DNA from 3 places in the Aquimarina sp. MMG015 genome. Region 3 is predicted to be linked to each of the others. Evidence: riboswitches for the same ligand, from Rfam matches in the RefSeq annotation. Region 3 holds a riboswitch; each other region holds the start of a gene.

Region 1 (5,262 bases), on a different contig from region 3:
GGATATCTAATGTATAATGGGTTTAGATCTAATTTTGAAGCAGAACTTAATAATGCTTTTGGTCAATTTAAATCTGATGGTGTTACTGATTTTATATTAGATCTACGATATAATGGTGGAGGTGATACAGAAACCACTAAGGACTTAGCTAGTATGATTACAGGACAATTTAATGGCGAAGTTTTTACTACAGAAGAGTGGAATTCTGATAGACAACCACAATTTGGGGACACCAATCGTTTTGACAATCAGATAAGAAATGGAGATGGAATCAATAGTCTTAACCTTAGTAGAGTATACATCCTAACCACGAATAGATCGGCTTCTGCGAGTGAACTAATAATAAATGGTTTAGACCCTTATATTACAGTAACTCAAATAGGAGATGTAACTAGAGGTAAGTTCCAAGCATCAACTACCATTTATGATTCTGATAATTATTTTAGATCCGGAACAAATCTGAATCTTGGTCATACTTATGCGATGCAACCTTTGATTTTAAAAACTATCAACTCCGTTGGTTTTACGGATTATTTTAATGGATTTACTCCCGAAATAAGTAATCCAGAGGACTATAGTAACCTGGGAGTACTTGGAGATCCTGATGAACCACTTCTTAATGCTGCTATTAACGCTATCTTGGGTAATCGAAGCAACATACAGAACAAAAATATTGAGTTTAGCGAATTGGGAGACAGTAATATGCATCAACCTGACTACGAAAGAATGTATAAAACCTTTGATAAGTAAAGATTAAAACAAACCAAATACTAACAAAAAAGTTCCCAGGCGTTTATGTCTGGGAACTTTTTTATATTTAAAAATGCAAGTTTTAAAACTTCAGGTTAAATCCAATTCGAGCATTTCTACCTCTCGTACTAAAACCAAATATCTCTTGATACTCTTCATTAGTAACATTATTCATAGCTGCATAAATACTAAGATTATCCATTAATTGATGACTTATATAGAAATCTAAAATTCCGTAACCATCTAACTCTACCGGATCTGAAGCAAAAGTCACTGGATTAAAAAAAGTATCATTTCTTTTACTATTCATTTGATAACTTACCGATGTAAATGTTTTAGAGCTTAATTGATATCCAATAGTCGCTTGTATAGTATTCTCAGGAATACGAATATTATTTTCTAACTTATCAATATTAGTATACGTAAAATTAGCATTAATAGATAATTTATCTTCTAAGAACTGTGCGTTTGCCTCGACCTCTACACCATTTACTTCAATATCTTCGGTAGAATTCAAATTCACAAAAGTGGTAGGATCAAAAGTGATAAAATTTTCAGATGTTCTATCAAAATACACAACACTTATCGTTGCCTTTTTCTGATGAGAAAATTCAATTCCGGCCTCTATAGTAGTGCTTTCCTCTGGTTCTAAATCAGGATTTCCACTAAAAAAAGCTGTATCATACAACTGAAATAACGATGGTGTAATATAAGCTGTACTATAAGAAGCTAACCCTTTTACATAATTTCCTCCAAAAGTATATGTATAAGAAGGGTTGATACTATACACCATATGATTTCCATAGGCACTATGGATATTTAAACGTGCTCCGGCATTAATATTAAGACCAAATTTAGAAGCATATACCAAATTTACATATGGATCAATAATATCAAAATCAGCTTCATTATCATTGATTGTCTGTTCAAAATCATCACTTCCAAATGGAATACTAAAAAGATTAAAATCACTATAAGAACCATTAGCACCTATTACAGTATATAATGTATTATTAAAGTTATATTTATTATAAGCATCAAAAGTATATATCTTACCTTCATATTTAGAAGGAAAACTAGAGTTAAACTCTCTTTCTACCAATGCATAACTATCTACAAAAGTAAAACTTCCATTTGGGTATTTAGCTTCCCAAAAGCTACCACCTCTTAATTGCCTACTATTAAACTGATTATTAGCATCAAATCCTGCTCCTCCATCAAAATCTGTTTTATACTGATCTAAGTTTCCAAAAAAGTGAAACTTAAAATTCTTACTCCATTGATAACCAACTTTTGCATACACATTAAATTTATTATAAGCGTCACTATCAAAAGTATTTCCGCTAGTAGATTCAAGAGGATCTTCTGCAGCTGATAAACCATCAGTAGATTGATGAGAAAGACTACCTAAATAACTTACTTTACCAATCGTTCCATTGATTGAAGCAAAGTTTACAAATTCGTTTATATCATAATCTTGATCATCTTGTGATTGGTTTGTACCGATACTAGAAGAAAATTGTGCAGCAATAGCATCTTTACTTTCCGACTTTGTAGTAATATTAATTACTGCAGCCGCCGCCCCGGATCCATATAAGGTACTAGAAGCTCCTTTTAAAATTTCTATAGACTCAATTTGACTTGTTGATAATAATCTTAAATCAAAGTCTCCCGCAGATGTAGTAGGATCACTTACCGTAACACCATCAATTCTAATCACAACTTGACGATTTCGTCCACCACGAACATACACTCCTAATGGTTCTCCTGCTGCGTTATTACTTCCATTAACAAAAACTCCTGCTACTCTGTTTAATACCGTAGCAACTGATTGACCTTGGCTGCGCTCAAGTTCCTCTGAGCTAATTTTAGTAATTACCTTACCGCTTTGTTCTCTCTTTAATTTAAATTTCGAATCAGAAATTACCACTTCATCTAATTCGTTTACCTTTTCTTCTTGGTTTACTTCTTGCGCTGAAATAACCTGAGCTCCTAACATAATTAGCGTAGCCCCAAAAAACACTTTTTTGTTCATTTCCTAAATGACTTAATTTTACAATTACCGGAAAAAAGTATGCAGTTTACCCATACCTAAACTTCTATCCCGAAAGTTTGACATATCGAATTTAGGCAGGTCTCCTGGCTTACGTCTTATTGTTTACCTTCCCATTCCGAAAATGTCGAAACAGTGGTTATAAAGAAATAACAATAAGCGCCTACTACGTTACTGAAATAACAATCAGTCTCGATTTGGCAAAGTTTACAGTTGCGGGAACAGCTCAGGATTCATTCATTATAGATTTATAATTTATTCACCTGATTCCCTTTTAATTCTTAACACTTGAAAGTGTCTTAAAACCAAAATTCTGCGCGAATGTATCATATTTCTTCGAAAATGTGTTCTCTTTAATAAATAAATTAGTAATACTAGTATATTTACACTCTTAAAAACCACAAATGTTGTATTACGTAACAGGAGGAGAACGCTCAGGCAAAAGTAGTTATGCCCAAAATCTCGCATTAGAACTCTCGGATAATCCCACATATTTAGCGACTTCTAGAATTTGGGATGGAAACCATAGAGCACGTATTGATAGACATATTGCTGATCGGGATGAAAGATGGGATTCTATTGAAGAAGAAAAAGAATTATCAAAAGTTATCAAAAATAATACAACAGTGGTTATTGATTGCGTAACTCTATGGCTTACTAATTTCTTTGTTGATACTAAAAATGACATTGAACTTTCTTTATCACAAGCAAAAGGAGAGTTTGATAAACTTTTAAAAATTAACGCTACCATTATCATAATATCCAATGAAATTGGAATGGGAGTCCACGCCTCGACAGAGATTGGTAGAAAATTTACAGAGTTACAAGGTTGGATGAATCAACATATAGCAGAACACGCTGATCAAGCAATACTAATGGTATCAGGAATACCTGTAAAAATAAAATAAATGAATTTCGAAATTTCTCCATTAGATAAGTCTTTAGAAAACGCAATACAACATAAAATTAATCTAAAAACTAAACCCGTTGGGTCCTTAGGCAAGCTTGAAAAAATAGCATTGCAAATAGGATTAATACAGCATAAAACAAATCCACAATTAAAACATCCAACAATTCTTGTTTTTGTTGGAGATCACGGAATCGCAGAAAAAGGTGAGGTAAATCCTTACCCGCAAATAGTTACGAAGCAAATGGTGTATAATTTTCTTAATGGTGGTGCAGCGATCAATTCATTTTGCATCCAAAATAAGATACATCTAGAAATTATTGATGCAGGAGTAAATCATGATTTTGATAATGTTCCGGGGCTAATTGATGCCAAAATAGCGTATGGAACTAAAAACTATGAAATAGAACCAGCAATGACAATAGATCAATGTAATAATGCTATTGCTAAAGCGTCTCGTATCGTTTTGAACACATTTCAAAACGGGTGTAATGTAATAGGTTTTGGTGAGATGGGAATTGGTAATTCTTCTGCAGCTGCATTATTGATGTCTCATTTTACAAAGATCCCAATTATGGAGTGTGTCGGTGCAGGAACTGGAGTTCAAGGAGACGCTATTAAAACAAAAAAAAGGATTTTAAAAACTGTTTTTGAAAAGCACAATCCCAATTCTCCTATAGAAGCACTCACTACTTTTGGAGGTTTCGAAATTGCCATGATTACTGGAGCAATACTTAAAGCTGCAGAATTGAAAATGACCATTCTTATAGATGGTTTTATCGTAACTGCTGCCCTATTGGCCGCTAATGCAATTAATAAAAACGTATTGGACTATTGTATTTTTGCACATTCATCCGAGGAACAAGGGCATCAAAAAATATTAAACTTTCTAGAAAAAACACCTTTATTAAATCTAGGAATGCGATTAGGCGAAGGTACTGGTGCAGCGGTTGCATACCCCATTTTAGAATCTGCGGTATCATTCCTAAATAATATGGCTAGTTTTGAAGAAGCAGAAGTTACTACAAACGAATAAAACCTACTTCTAAATGAAAAAAGGAGTCTTATCCATATTGATCGCTACAATTGGTTTTTTCTTTACATATAAATATCATACGTTAATGTATGAAATACAAAATAGTCTTATCACTGGAAAGGAAATAAATTTCCTTTTTATTAATGATCTAGCATCATTTAGAAAATTATTTAAAATAGTTATCATAAGCATCTCATTATTAAGTTTTTATTTAGGAATTGTGAGTGTTTTAAAGAAAAGTAAAATTGGAATAGTAGGTATAATACTAGCTAGTATATTATTCATCTCCGTCTTTATAAATTTCTGAAAGTATTTTATTTAAAACTATTTTACAAACATCAATATTCATCAAAATCTAAGAGTTAATATTTATGAAAAAAGAGATCCATATATTTTTTACTGCTCTTATGTTTTTCACAAGAATCCCTTGTCCTAAATGGGTCAATCACGATCCAGGGTATTTACGTAAGAGTTCTAAGTACTTTCCTTTAGTGGGTATTTTAATTGGAGGAATTG
Region 2 (5,262 bases), on a different contig from region 3:
GCAGTACATATTAACATGGCATTAGATTGGTTACGTTCGGTAATAGGAATATTACAAATATTAGCTGCCGCCAAGGCTGCCGAAATTCCTGGTACAACTGTAAAAGGCAACTGATGTTTCTTTAAAAAACGAGCTTCTTCTGCCGCTCTGCCATAAACGTAAGGATCTCCAGACTTTAATCTAACAACTTTTTCTCCCTGCTCGCAATGGCTTTTCATCAATCTATTGATCTTATTTTGTCGGGTTTCTTGATCTTCTGAATCACCAAATTTTCTACCCACATACATCCGCTTAGCTTTCGTATTCACATCTAATATTTCATCAGAAATTAAATTATCATGTAAAATAACCTCTGCTTTTTCAATAGCTTCAAGAGCTTTTAAGGTTAATAAATTTTTATTCCCAGGTCCAGCTCCAATAATATTAATTTCAGGTAAATGTTGTTTTGTAAAAATCCATTCTGGATTTGAAAATTGATACTCAAAATTAAGTAGTGATTTTGATTTTGAATTATCAATTATTTTAAAATTTTCTTTTGTTGTAGTTTCGAAAACTGGTGCCGGCAAGTTTAATTTAATAGCTGCATTTTCGTAAAATTCTTTTCGTTTTGGATGTATATCTGCGCAACCATTAATAATCTCACCAAAACATTTTTTTTCCAAAACTGCCTCGATTAGATCTATAGCATCTTTTTGATGAATAAGATTTACAGGTACATTAGGAGTTTTTAATTGTTTTTTATTTGCTAGAAATCTTCCTGGATGACGTTGTGGTCCAATTAGTCCTGCTAATCTCAAAACAGTTACATTATCACCAAAATGCTGTTGCAATAATTGTTCTGCTTTTATTAACGCCCTACCAGATGCTTTTTCTGGAACGCAATCTTCAGTTTCATCTATGAGACTATTACTATTTTGATATACTGACGTGGAGCTTACAAAAATAACTTTTGTAGAGGCAGGCGTATGTTTTATAATCTGTTTGATCTGAAACGGGTGTATCGTTTCTATATCATCGATCCGTTTTGGAGGGAAATTGATAATAAGTGTCGATGTTTCATCTATAAAAGATTCCCAATCTCCTATAATGTTATCAGATTCAATTTTTATTCTACTTGTTAGAAATGAATGCTTACATAATGATTTCAATGCATCTAATTCAGCCGTGCTTCCGTGAATTGAATATCCATTTTTTTGAAGTTTCAACGCAAGTGGTAATCCTAACCAACCCAATCCTAATATAGAGATATGCCTATTCATGCCTATATTGAAACTAGACTTGTATTCTGTAATTGAATTTTTATACAATACTCCCAAGCTTTATTTTGAGCAGAATCAAATTCAATTTTCCCTAAAATTTCTCCAAATTTATTCTTGAAACGGATACCAGTTTGTTCTGTTCCTTTTTGATGGAAATATTCTGTATTAGAAATTTTTGATTGTTGTAATTCCTTATTTTCTTTGGGAACGGCAGCAATAGTTAGTGCAATACTCTCAGTTTTGGTATGCAATTCTAGTGTGTGTGGCTTTGAGTACTCTACTGCATCTATTTCTTCAAACGAAATAGGGTTTTTATCATCTATATATAGGAGTACGCCTTTTGGGTTTTCTAACAGATACAAAAATAATGGATATAAATATTGATCTGAACTAAACCCTTTGGTAATATAACATTCACCTAATTCCGTGTCATCTTTTAACTCAAAAGGTTTTGGTTTAATAGGAGTTCTTTCATTACTTGAAGCTTGTTGTTCCCAACCTTTTTGATACAATAACTCCTCTTCGACAGGGTTTTCGTTATTGAGATGTCTTTTTACAATAGGAATTATTTTTTCTGCAGTTAATTCTTTATACCAAAACTCTCCAGGATGTACAATACAGGTGGGTGCATCTTCACACCTTCCATTACATCTGGTTTTAATTGTATGTGTAGTATCCCAAAGTTCGTTATTACGTAAATAAGCTCTTGCAGCTCTTATAACTTGTTCTGATCCTGCTTTTTGACAAGAACCTCCATCACAAAAGAAAAAAGTATCTTTTGTATTTGCTATGTTTTTTCCCATTCTTATTATTATGGGGGAAAGTAGGGTAAGAAGCCACAAAATAGCCATCTAACACTTAAACTTTTATTCCCGAAAGTTAATATTATGTTTTGCTTTAGGCAGGTATTCTGACTCACTCTACTTTTAACGCCTTCCCATTTTTTTTAAAACAGTGACTACTATGTTAAAAGCTTTTTGCAGAGCTTACAGCTGCGGGAACAGTTTTGGATTCTCACCAAATTCCCTTTTAATTCTATATTCTTTTAAAAGAAAAGAATAAGAAACCAAAAGCGACACAAATGTATTGTTAATTTTTGATTTAATAGTAAATAGTTTCTAAAATGACTTTTGTTCTTTCTAGAGGAGAGGATTTAGGCAATATTATGATTTCGAATCCTTTATTTTTATAAAGCTTTAACAGGGATTTTTCTAATCTTAAACAATATTCAAATTCCTGTAATCGTTGTCCATCTTTACAATAAATCTCAAACCATGTTGGCGTAAAAAAAACAATTTTATGATATGTTTCTTGATAAGGAAAGTCTGTTAGGTAGTCTGGAATCACCTTATCTTCTACCGTTAAATAAGCTTCTAGATCTAACAAGGATCTATCACAAATTAGCGTATTAGTGTTCAATAATTCTTGATTTGTACGCCTAAACACAAGTTCAGTAAATCGATTAATATCCCCCCAAGGTGTTCCTTTTTTGTTGTTTTTTTGTTCATCAATAATTACTTTTCTGGAAACCTCATCCATACACGGTATGGTGTTTTTTAGATTGTTTATTAATGTTGTTTTACCTGTCCCAGGAGCCCCGGTAATAATATGTTTTTTTTGAAAATTATGCATATTGGAATACTAATAACACACCTACTATTAATAAACAAAATACAATACTTACCCCATAATTTACTTTACTTACTCTTTTAATTTCCTCGTGTTTAATTTCGCGATTATTAACACCTATAAAAGGTTTCTTAACCAATTTTCCATGATAATAATTTGGTCCTCCGAATTGGCAATTTAAAACATATGCTAGAGCAGCCTCTGGATAGCCCGCATTAGGACTACTATGCTTCTTTCCTTCTCTAAACAAAAAAGAAAGTCCGCTTAACTTATTTTGAACAACTAATATTAACAGTGCAGTAATTCGAGCAGGAATATAATTAGCAACATCGTCTAATTTTGCGGCAAACTTACCAAACTGTATATAACGATCACTTTTATACCCGATCATAGAGTCTAAAGTATTGATCATTTTATACCCCATTGCTCCAGGAACACCTAAAATCAAAAAATAAAATAAGGGTGCAATAACGCCGTCACTTAAGTTTTCAGACATGGTTTCAAAAGTAGCAACTCTAATTTGTTGCTCATTTAAATTATCAGTTTCTCGTCCCACAATCCAAGACAAACGTTTGCGTCCTGATTCTAGCCCTTGATTTTTCAAAGTATTAAATACTGCATATCCTTCTTTTATCAATGTTTTGTTGGCCAAGCAATAAAACAGCATAAGTATTGAAAAAGCAAGTGCCAAAATTTTAAAACCATACGTGTTTAACGATCTAATAATTAGAAAAGGTATCGTAAAAGAAAGCCCTACTAATACAATCGTTAATAAGGCACCTTTTAAGAATTTATATGAACCTTTATTTAGCCATTTTTCTCCAAGAGCAATACTATTTCCATAGCCCACAATAAGATGCGGCAATTTTCTAGGGTCTCCCAATACTGCATCTAAACCAAAAGCAAAAACTACTATGTACATTTGGTTTACATCCATTCCTTCAACGCTTGAATCAATATCTTATTAGCTTCTTTACTTTGTGTAGAAAGTCTAATATATTCTCCTGTTAACCCTTTAAAATTTGTCGCATCTCTAATCAGGATTTGATGTTTTACGATTAAATATTCTTTTAGCTCCATTGCAGATTTCTGCAACAATTCAACTAAAAAATAAGAGGTGTTGCTTTCACAAACCTTCATTCCATCTAATTGCTCAAGTTGTTCCTTAAAAATGATTGTTTCTTCTATTAATTCAGCAGCCTCAAATTGAAATGCTTCATAATTTTTGAAAATATATTCTCCTGCTTTTATCGCTAATGAATTAACACTCCAAGGCATTTTTAAAGTTAATAGCTTTTTGATGATTAAAGTGTTTGAAACGATATATCCTAAACGCAATCCCGGAATTGTAAATGTTTTGGTTAATGAACGAACAACAATTAAATTCCTGTAGTTTTTTGTTAATGAAATGATGGATTCAACACTGTTGGTAAACTCTATGTACGCCTCATCAATAACAAATGTAGTCTCTGGTTTTTGTTTAAAAAGAAACTCTAAATCATTTTTAGAGAAAATAGCTCCATTAGGATTGTTAGGATTACATATAAACACTAAATCGGCATCAGTATCTTTTATTTCGGTTCTAGAAACTAACAGATAATCTAGCTGAAAATTTTTACAAGCGTCCTCATATTCCGAAAAAGTAGGGGCCACAATAGTTGCTTTTTTATTAGAAAACAATTGCGCTATAAGATAGAACGCTTCTGTCGCACCATTGGTAAATAAGAACTGTTCACTAGGGAGTTGAAATTTATGAGCCGCCAGTTTATTTAACTCACTTGCCGCGGGTGAAGGATAATTTTGAATTAGAGAAACATTCTTTGAAATATGCGCCAATAATGTTTTAGGGCACCCTTTGTAATACACATTTGAACTAAAGTTATGCGTAATTTTTCCTTCGATTAAATGAAGATCATCACCATGTCCGTTTAACATTCTTGTAAACTATTTTTTAAGATGGTTGACATTTCTAAATTTTCATCTATCCAATCTGCTAATTTATCAAATTGTGCTGCCTTAAACGCTTTGTAGTTTTTTGCCTTAGCATTAGGGTATTTTAATTGTAGTAATTCTGTAACTATTTCTTGATTATCAAATATTCCATGAAAGTAAGTCCCCCAACTTTTATTTCCATCAAAATAACCTTCTTCCTTACCATCAACATGGTTTAAGCCTTTCTTTTTTGGCACTATAGTTTCTCCCATATGAATTTCATACCCTTCACAAGATGTTGCAAAATCTTTAAACTGAAAGTTACGTTGTATGGTTTGTTTCGTTTTAGAAAGAGTTGTTTCAATATCAAACAACCCTAAACCTTCTTCAAATTTTGTACTACTTTCCACCGAAAAAGGATCTTTTACCACCTTACCTAGCA
Region 3 (5,262 bases):
TAATAAACATGATGTTATTATAGATCAAAATGTTTTTTGATCAGGTATTAACGTGTGTTATTTTTCAAACAAATAAATAAGATAGATATGATTAGAAAAGTAATAATAACAGTTCTTTTGATAAACATTGTGACCATACAGGCACAAACATTTAATAAATCTACATTAGACAGTTTTTTTGAATTATTGGATGCTAATGATAAAGGTATGGGAAGCATTTCTATTTATAGACAAGGAAAAGAAATCTATAAAAATTCCATTGGTTATCTTGATTTAGCACATAAAACAAAGGCAAATTCTGAGACGATATATAGAATTGGGTCTATTACAAAAACTTTTACAGCAACAATAATCATGCAATTAATAGAAGATAATAAGTTGGATTTAGAAACCTTATTAAGTGATTATTTCCCAAAAGTTTCTAATGCTGATAAAATAACAATTGGACATATGTTGCGTCATCGTAGCGGTTTATTTAATTTAACAGAGGATGAAGATTTTATGAAATGGATGATTGTACCTAATACTAGAAAACAGATGATAGATAGATTGTTGAAAAAAGAAGGGAGTTTTGAACCTGGAGAAAAGACAGCATATTCTAACACGAATTATTTGTTACTCTCGTACATCGCCGAAGAAATTGAAGGTAAAACATATTCAGAAATTTTGCAGTCGAAAATAATACAACCTTTAGGTCTAAAAAGAACTGCTTATGGAAAAAATATTGATACAAGTAACAATGAAGCTCTTTCTTATGTTAAGAATGGTAATAAGTGGGTTAAAATAGAAAAACATACAGATATGAGCGTACCGATAGGAGCTGGAGCAATAGTATCTACACCAACAGAGGTTAATATTTTTTACAATAGTTTATTTTCTGGGAAACTAGTATCAAATGCCTCTTTAGAAATTATGATGGATACATCTACAGGAATGGGAATCGGTCTAGGAGGAGAGACCTTTTTTGGAAAACAAGCCTATGGTCATAATGGAGGTATTGATGGTTTCCAATCCCTTACAATGTACCTGCCAGAGGAAAAAATAGTGGTTTCTTATATAGGTAATGGAGTAGTAATGTCACCAAATAATTGTATTGTAAATGTATTAAAAAGCTATTATGATCAGGATTATAAACTTCCAGTGTTTAATGCACCATTAGAGTTTGCTACAGAAGAATTGGATGTTTTTTTAGGGGTTTATATTAGCAAGTCCTTCCCTTTTCAAATTACTTTTACAAAAGAAAATACAACGTTGATTGCCAGTGCTAAAGATGGTCCTACATTTCCATTAGTTGGATATCAGAAGAATGGATTTAAATCAGATAGAGCAGGAGCGACTATTAACTTTAATACAGATGAAAGTACAATGGTATTAGAGTTAAATGGAAATAAAGTATCTTTTAAAAGAAAATAAATAATATAAAAAAAACCTCTGTTTCTCTAGTTACAATAATAAACAGAGGTTTTTCTATTATTTATGTGATCCATCGCAATATGGTGGGTTACTAGTTAATTTACAGGTACATAAATATGCTTCCTTTGCTTCTTCCACAGTGAAAATAGTTGGAGGAGTGCCTCCAGTTGTTTTATGCGCTCCGTTACAAAAAGGTTGGTTTTCACTATGACCACAGGTACACCAGGCGTAATTTTTATTAGCTTCTAATTGACAAGGAACTGGTGAGTCACCACCTCGTATGTTATTCTCCATAATCTTAATTATTTTGATATTAAAATTATTAATTCCTAAATTAAGATTGATTTTAAATTAAGAATGTTTAAATAATCTTCTTTTAATGCTGTTTTAGGAGTGTCATCAGATTATTTAAAGTATTTTTATGTAGAATTAAAGTTCTTTAGATAAAATTTTATATCAACCAATATAGGTTTTGCTTAATTGTGAATTAATAGGGAATCGTGTGAGAATCACGAGCTGTCGCGCAACTGTAAGTAACCATATAGTTTTTATCAATTTATATCCACTGTTTTATTATAAAAAATGGGAAGGATGATAAAAATGTTATAAGTCAGGAGACCTGCCTATTATTGAATTGACTATGCTTTCGCGAATTGAAGTTTTGGTTAAGTTTGATGCACACTAAAAGGGTTTTTAACTTTTTTTGGTGATATAACTATATGCATTATTTTAATTCTCTTCATTTCTATAAGCACACTAATTTATACAAAGAGCTTTAAAAATTAATATTAATTTTTAAAAGTTTAAAGTTATGCTTACACACAATCTTGGCTATCCGCGTATTGGTAGCGAAAGGGAATTAAAAAAAGTTTCAGAACAATATTGGTCTGGAAAAACTAGTAGGAAGAATTTACTACAGGTAGGAAAAAACATCCGAAAAGAGAATTGGTTATTACAAAAAGAAGCAGGTATAGATTTAATACCGTCTAATGATTTTTCATTTTATGATCAAGTTTTAGATATGTCATTGATGGTTGGAGCGATCCCCAAAAGATATCAGAGCCTATTAGTTAATAAGCTTAGTTATTTAGACTTGTATTTTGCAATGGCTAGAGGATATCAAAAGGATAGTTATGATATTACAGCGATGGAAATGACAAAATGGTTTGATACTAACTATCATTATATTGTTCCAGAGTTTTATAAAAATCAAGAGTTTACCTTGTCTTCTACGAAAGTAATTGATGAGTTTTATGAAGCAAAAGAAATTGGTATACAAACAAAACCAGTATTAATTGGTCCTGTGTCTTATCTGTTATTAGGAAAAGCAAAAGGAGAAAGTTTTGAAACAATTGATCTAGTGGATAAGTTAATACCAGTATATATAGATTTAATAAAGAAATTGGTTTCTTTAGGGGTTGAATGGATACAATTCGATGAGCCTTTTTTAGCACTTGATCTAACCAAAAAAGAGAAAGAAGTATACAAACAAGCATATCTTAAATTAAAAAGCTCTTTTCCGGATTTAAAAATAATGATAGCAACCTATTTTGAGAGTATCCAAGATAATTTAGAATTAATAGCAAATAAACTTCTTATTGATGCGATTCATATTGATTTAGTCAAGTGTCCAGAACAATTAGATAGTGTATTGGATAGTATTCCCGAACGGATACATCTTTCATTAGGGGTTGTAGATGGAAGAAATATATGGAAAAACAATTATCAAGAGTCATTATCATATATAAATAGAGCGAAAGAAAAGAGAGAAGAAAACACTATTTTGATAGCACCTTCTTGTTCATTACTTCATTCACCATGTGACTTAGATTTAGAAGCAAATAATGAGAAATTATCCTTAGAGGTTAAAGACTGGTTATCTTTTGCAAAACAAAAATTAAAAGAAGTAGTTACTTTAAAGGAGGTTACTCTTTTAGAAAAAGAAGATAAAGTATTTGAAGAATTAGAAAAAAACATAATTTCTCATGCGAATAGGAGTAGTTCAGAAAGAATTCATAATTCAGAGGTTGATGAAAAAGTCAAAGCAATTTCGAAGCAGGATATAGTAAGAAAAAATTCTTTTAACCTTCGTAAAGAAGTGCAACATAAAAATTTAAACCTACCTGTTTTCCCAACTACGACTATTGGATCGTTTCCACAAACAAAAAAAGTAAGAAGTTGGAGATATCAATATAAAAAAGGAAATATTTCTTTAATGCAGTACGAAGAATACATAAAAGAAGAAATCATAAAAGTAATTCGTTGGCAAGAAGAAATAGGGTTAGATGTTTTAGTTCACGGGGAGTTTGAGCGTAATGATATGGTAGAATATTTTGGAGAAAAGCTAGATGGTTTTACTTTTACTAAATTCGGTTGGGTCCAGAGTTATGGATCTCGTTGTGTAAAACCTCCTATTATTTATGGTAGTGTAAAGAGACCAAATCCAATGACGATAGATTGGACTTTATTCGCACAATCATTAACTTCAAAACCGGTAAAAGGCATGCTTACAGGGCCTGTAACTATTTTGCAATGGTCTTTTGTAAGAAATGATCAACCTGAATCTATAACTTGTAATGAGATAGCTTTAGCGATAAGAGATGAGGTAAAGGATTTAGAAGATAATGGGATTAATATAATTCAGATTGATGAACCAGCATTAAGAGAAGGTCTTCCTTTAAAGAGTAAATATCATAGTGATTATTTTGAATGGGCAATTCAATCATTTAAAATTGCCTCATCTATAGTATCCAATACTACACAAATACATACCCATATGTGTTATTCTGAATTTAATGATATTATTGATCAAATAGCAAATTTAGATGCAGACGTAATAACAATTGAATGCTCTAGATCTCAAATGGAGTTGTTGGATGCTTTCGCAGATTATAAATATCCTAATGAAATAGGACCAGGCGTTTATGATATTCATGCGCCAAGAGTTCCTCATAAAGATGAGATTATAGAATTAATGCATAAAGCACAAAAATACCTTCCTGTGGATCAATTATGGATCAATCCAGATTGTGGATTAAAAACCCGTGGTTGGGAAGAAACAGAAAAAGCTCTTAAAACTATGGTAGGTGCTGCTAAACAATTGAGGAAAGAAGCGTTACAAGCGGTTTAGTTCTTTTTAGTCAGAAGTAATCTTAATCAAAAAATGGCCTCCTAAAAAAGGAGGCCTTGTTATTTAATCAATTTTGTATCGGGAAAAGCAGCTTTGTATCCAAACCAAAACGCATTATGTGTAGGTAAACGATATGCTATTTCTTTAGTTTTATTATTTTCTAAACGATCTTCATATATGGTCCAGGTATTTCCCTTTTGATCGGTAGCGGTAGATTGCTTATTATAGGAGATAAATTTAGTTTTTGCTGTGAAGTATACTCTATGTGATCCACTTTTATCCGTAAATACAGTAATGTTTTTATTATTAATTTGATTTTGATATATGTTGTTTTTCTTAAGAAATTTAGAAGAAATTGCAATGTTTTCATCAGTTTCAGTAGGTAATCTTATTGCTAGTATTTCTTGTTTGTTTTTTAATCGTTTATCTTTTTTGGGAACGGAAAACATTAGTTGATCTGTTGAAAAATAGTTTTTATAAGCAACACCTTCTCCATAATCTCTTTTATGGCCAGTTTGTAAAGATAAAACGGTAGTATTAGGATGTCGCTTTTTCCAAGCTCCCCAGGTTGTAGTAACTACACTTAAGTATTCTAGTTCAATTCTTTTTTCTACTAATGGTCCTATAACAGGCTTTCCCCAAAGAGTATTCCAAAGAGATTGTGTTTTTTGATCATACATTAGTTTGTTTGATCTATAGAGAAAGCCACTGGTTCCCAT

Evidence for each region. A riboswitch is a leader RNA that binds a small molecule or an ion and turns the genes downstream of it on or off. The one in region 3 is predicted to bind cobalamin.
Region 1: another riboswitch for cobalamin. It lies ahead of J8L88_RS20535 (TonB-dependent siderophore receptor); the one in region 3 lies ahead of metE (5-methyltetrahydropteroyltriglutamate--homocysteine S-methyltransferase).
Region 2: another riboswitch for cobalamin. It lies ahead of J8L88_RS07880 (ferredoxin); the one in region 3 lies ahead of metE (5-methyltetrahydropteroyltriglutamate--homocysteine S-methyltransferase).

Annotation. Positions count from the first base shown of each region.
Region 1 is NZ_JAGJEB010000014.1:16,592-21,853, forward strand. Features, by position in the region: gene J8L88_RS20530 (S41 family peptidase) at 1-750, shown strand, start outside; gene J8L88_RS20535 (TonB-dependent siderophore receptor) at 833-2,785, opposite strand; cobalamin riboswitch at 2,862-3,128, opposite strand; gene J8L88_RS20540 (bifunctional adenosylcobinamide kinase/adenosylcobinamide-phosphate guanylyltransferase) at 3,208-3,711, shown strand; gene cobT (nicotinate-nucleotide--dimethylbenzimidazole phosphoribosyltransferase) at 3,712-4,746, shown strand; gene J8L88_RS20550 (hypothetical protein) at 4,760-5,053, shown strand; gene J8L88_RS20555 (adenosylcobinamide-GDP ribazoletransferase) at 5,118-5,262, shown strand, end outside.
Region 2 is NZ_JAGJEB010000003.1:266,737-271,998, forward strand. Features, by position in the region: gene cobA (uroporphyrinogen-III C-methyltransferase) at 1-1,259, opposite strand, end outside; gene J8L88_RS07880 (ferredoxin) at 1,262-2,062, opposite strand; cobalamin riboswitch at 2,142-2,345, opposite strand; gene J8L88_RS07885 (AAA family ATPase) at 2,361-2,891, opposite strand; gene cbiB (adenosylcobinamide-phosphate synthase CbiB) at 2,884-3,825, opposite strand; gene J8L88_RS07895 (histidinol-phosphate transaminase) at 3,816-4,823, opposite strand; gene J8L88_RS07900 (cobyric acid synthase) at 4,817-5,262, opposite strand, start outside.
Region 3 is NZ_JAGJEB010000010.1:53,150-58,411, reverse strand. Features, by position in the region: gene J8L88_RS17885 (serine hydrolase) at 88-1,413, shown strand; gene J8L88_RS17880 (CDGSH iron-sulfur domain-containing protein) at 1,471-1,707, opposite strand; cobalamin riboswitch at 1,864-2,055, shown strand; gene metE (5-methyltetrahydropteroyltriglutamate--homocysteine S-methyltransferase) at 2,225-4,543, shown strand; gene J8L88_RS17870 (DUF3179 domain-containing protein) at 4,603-5,262, opposite strand, start outside.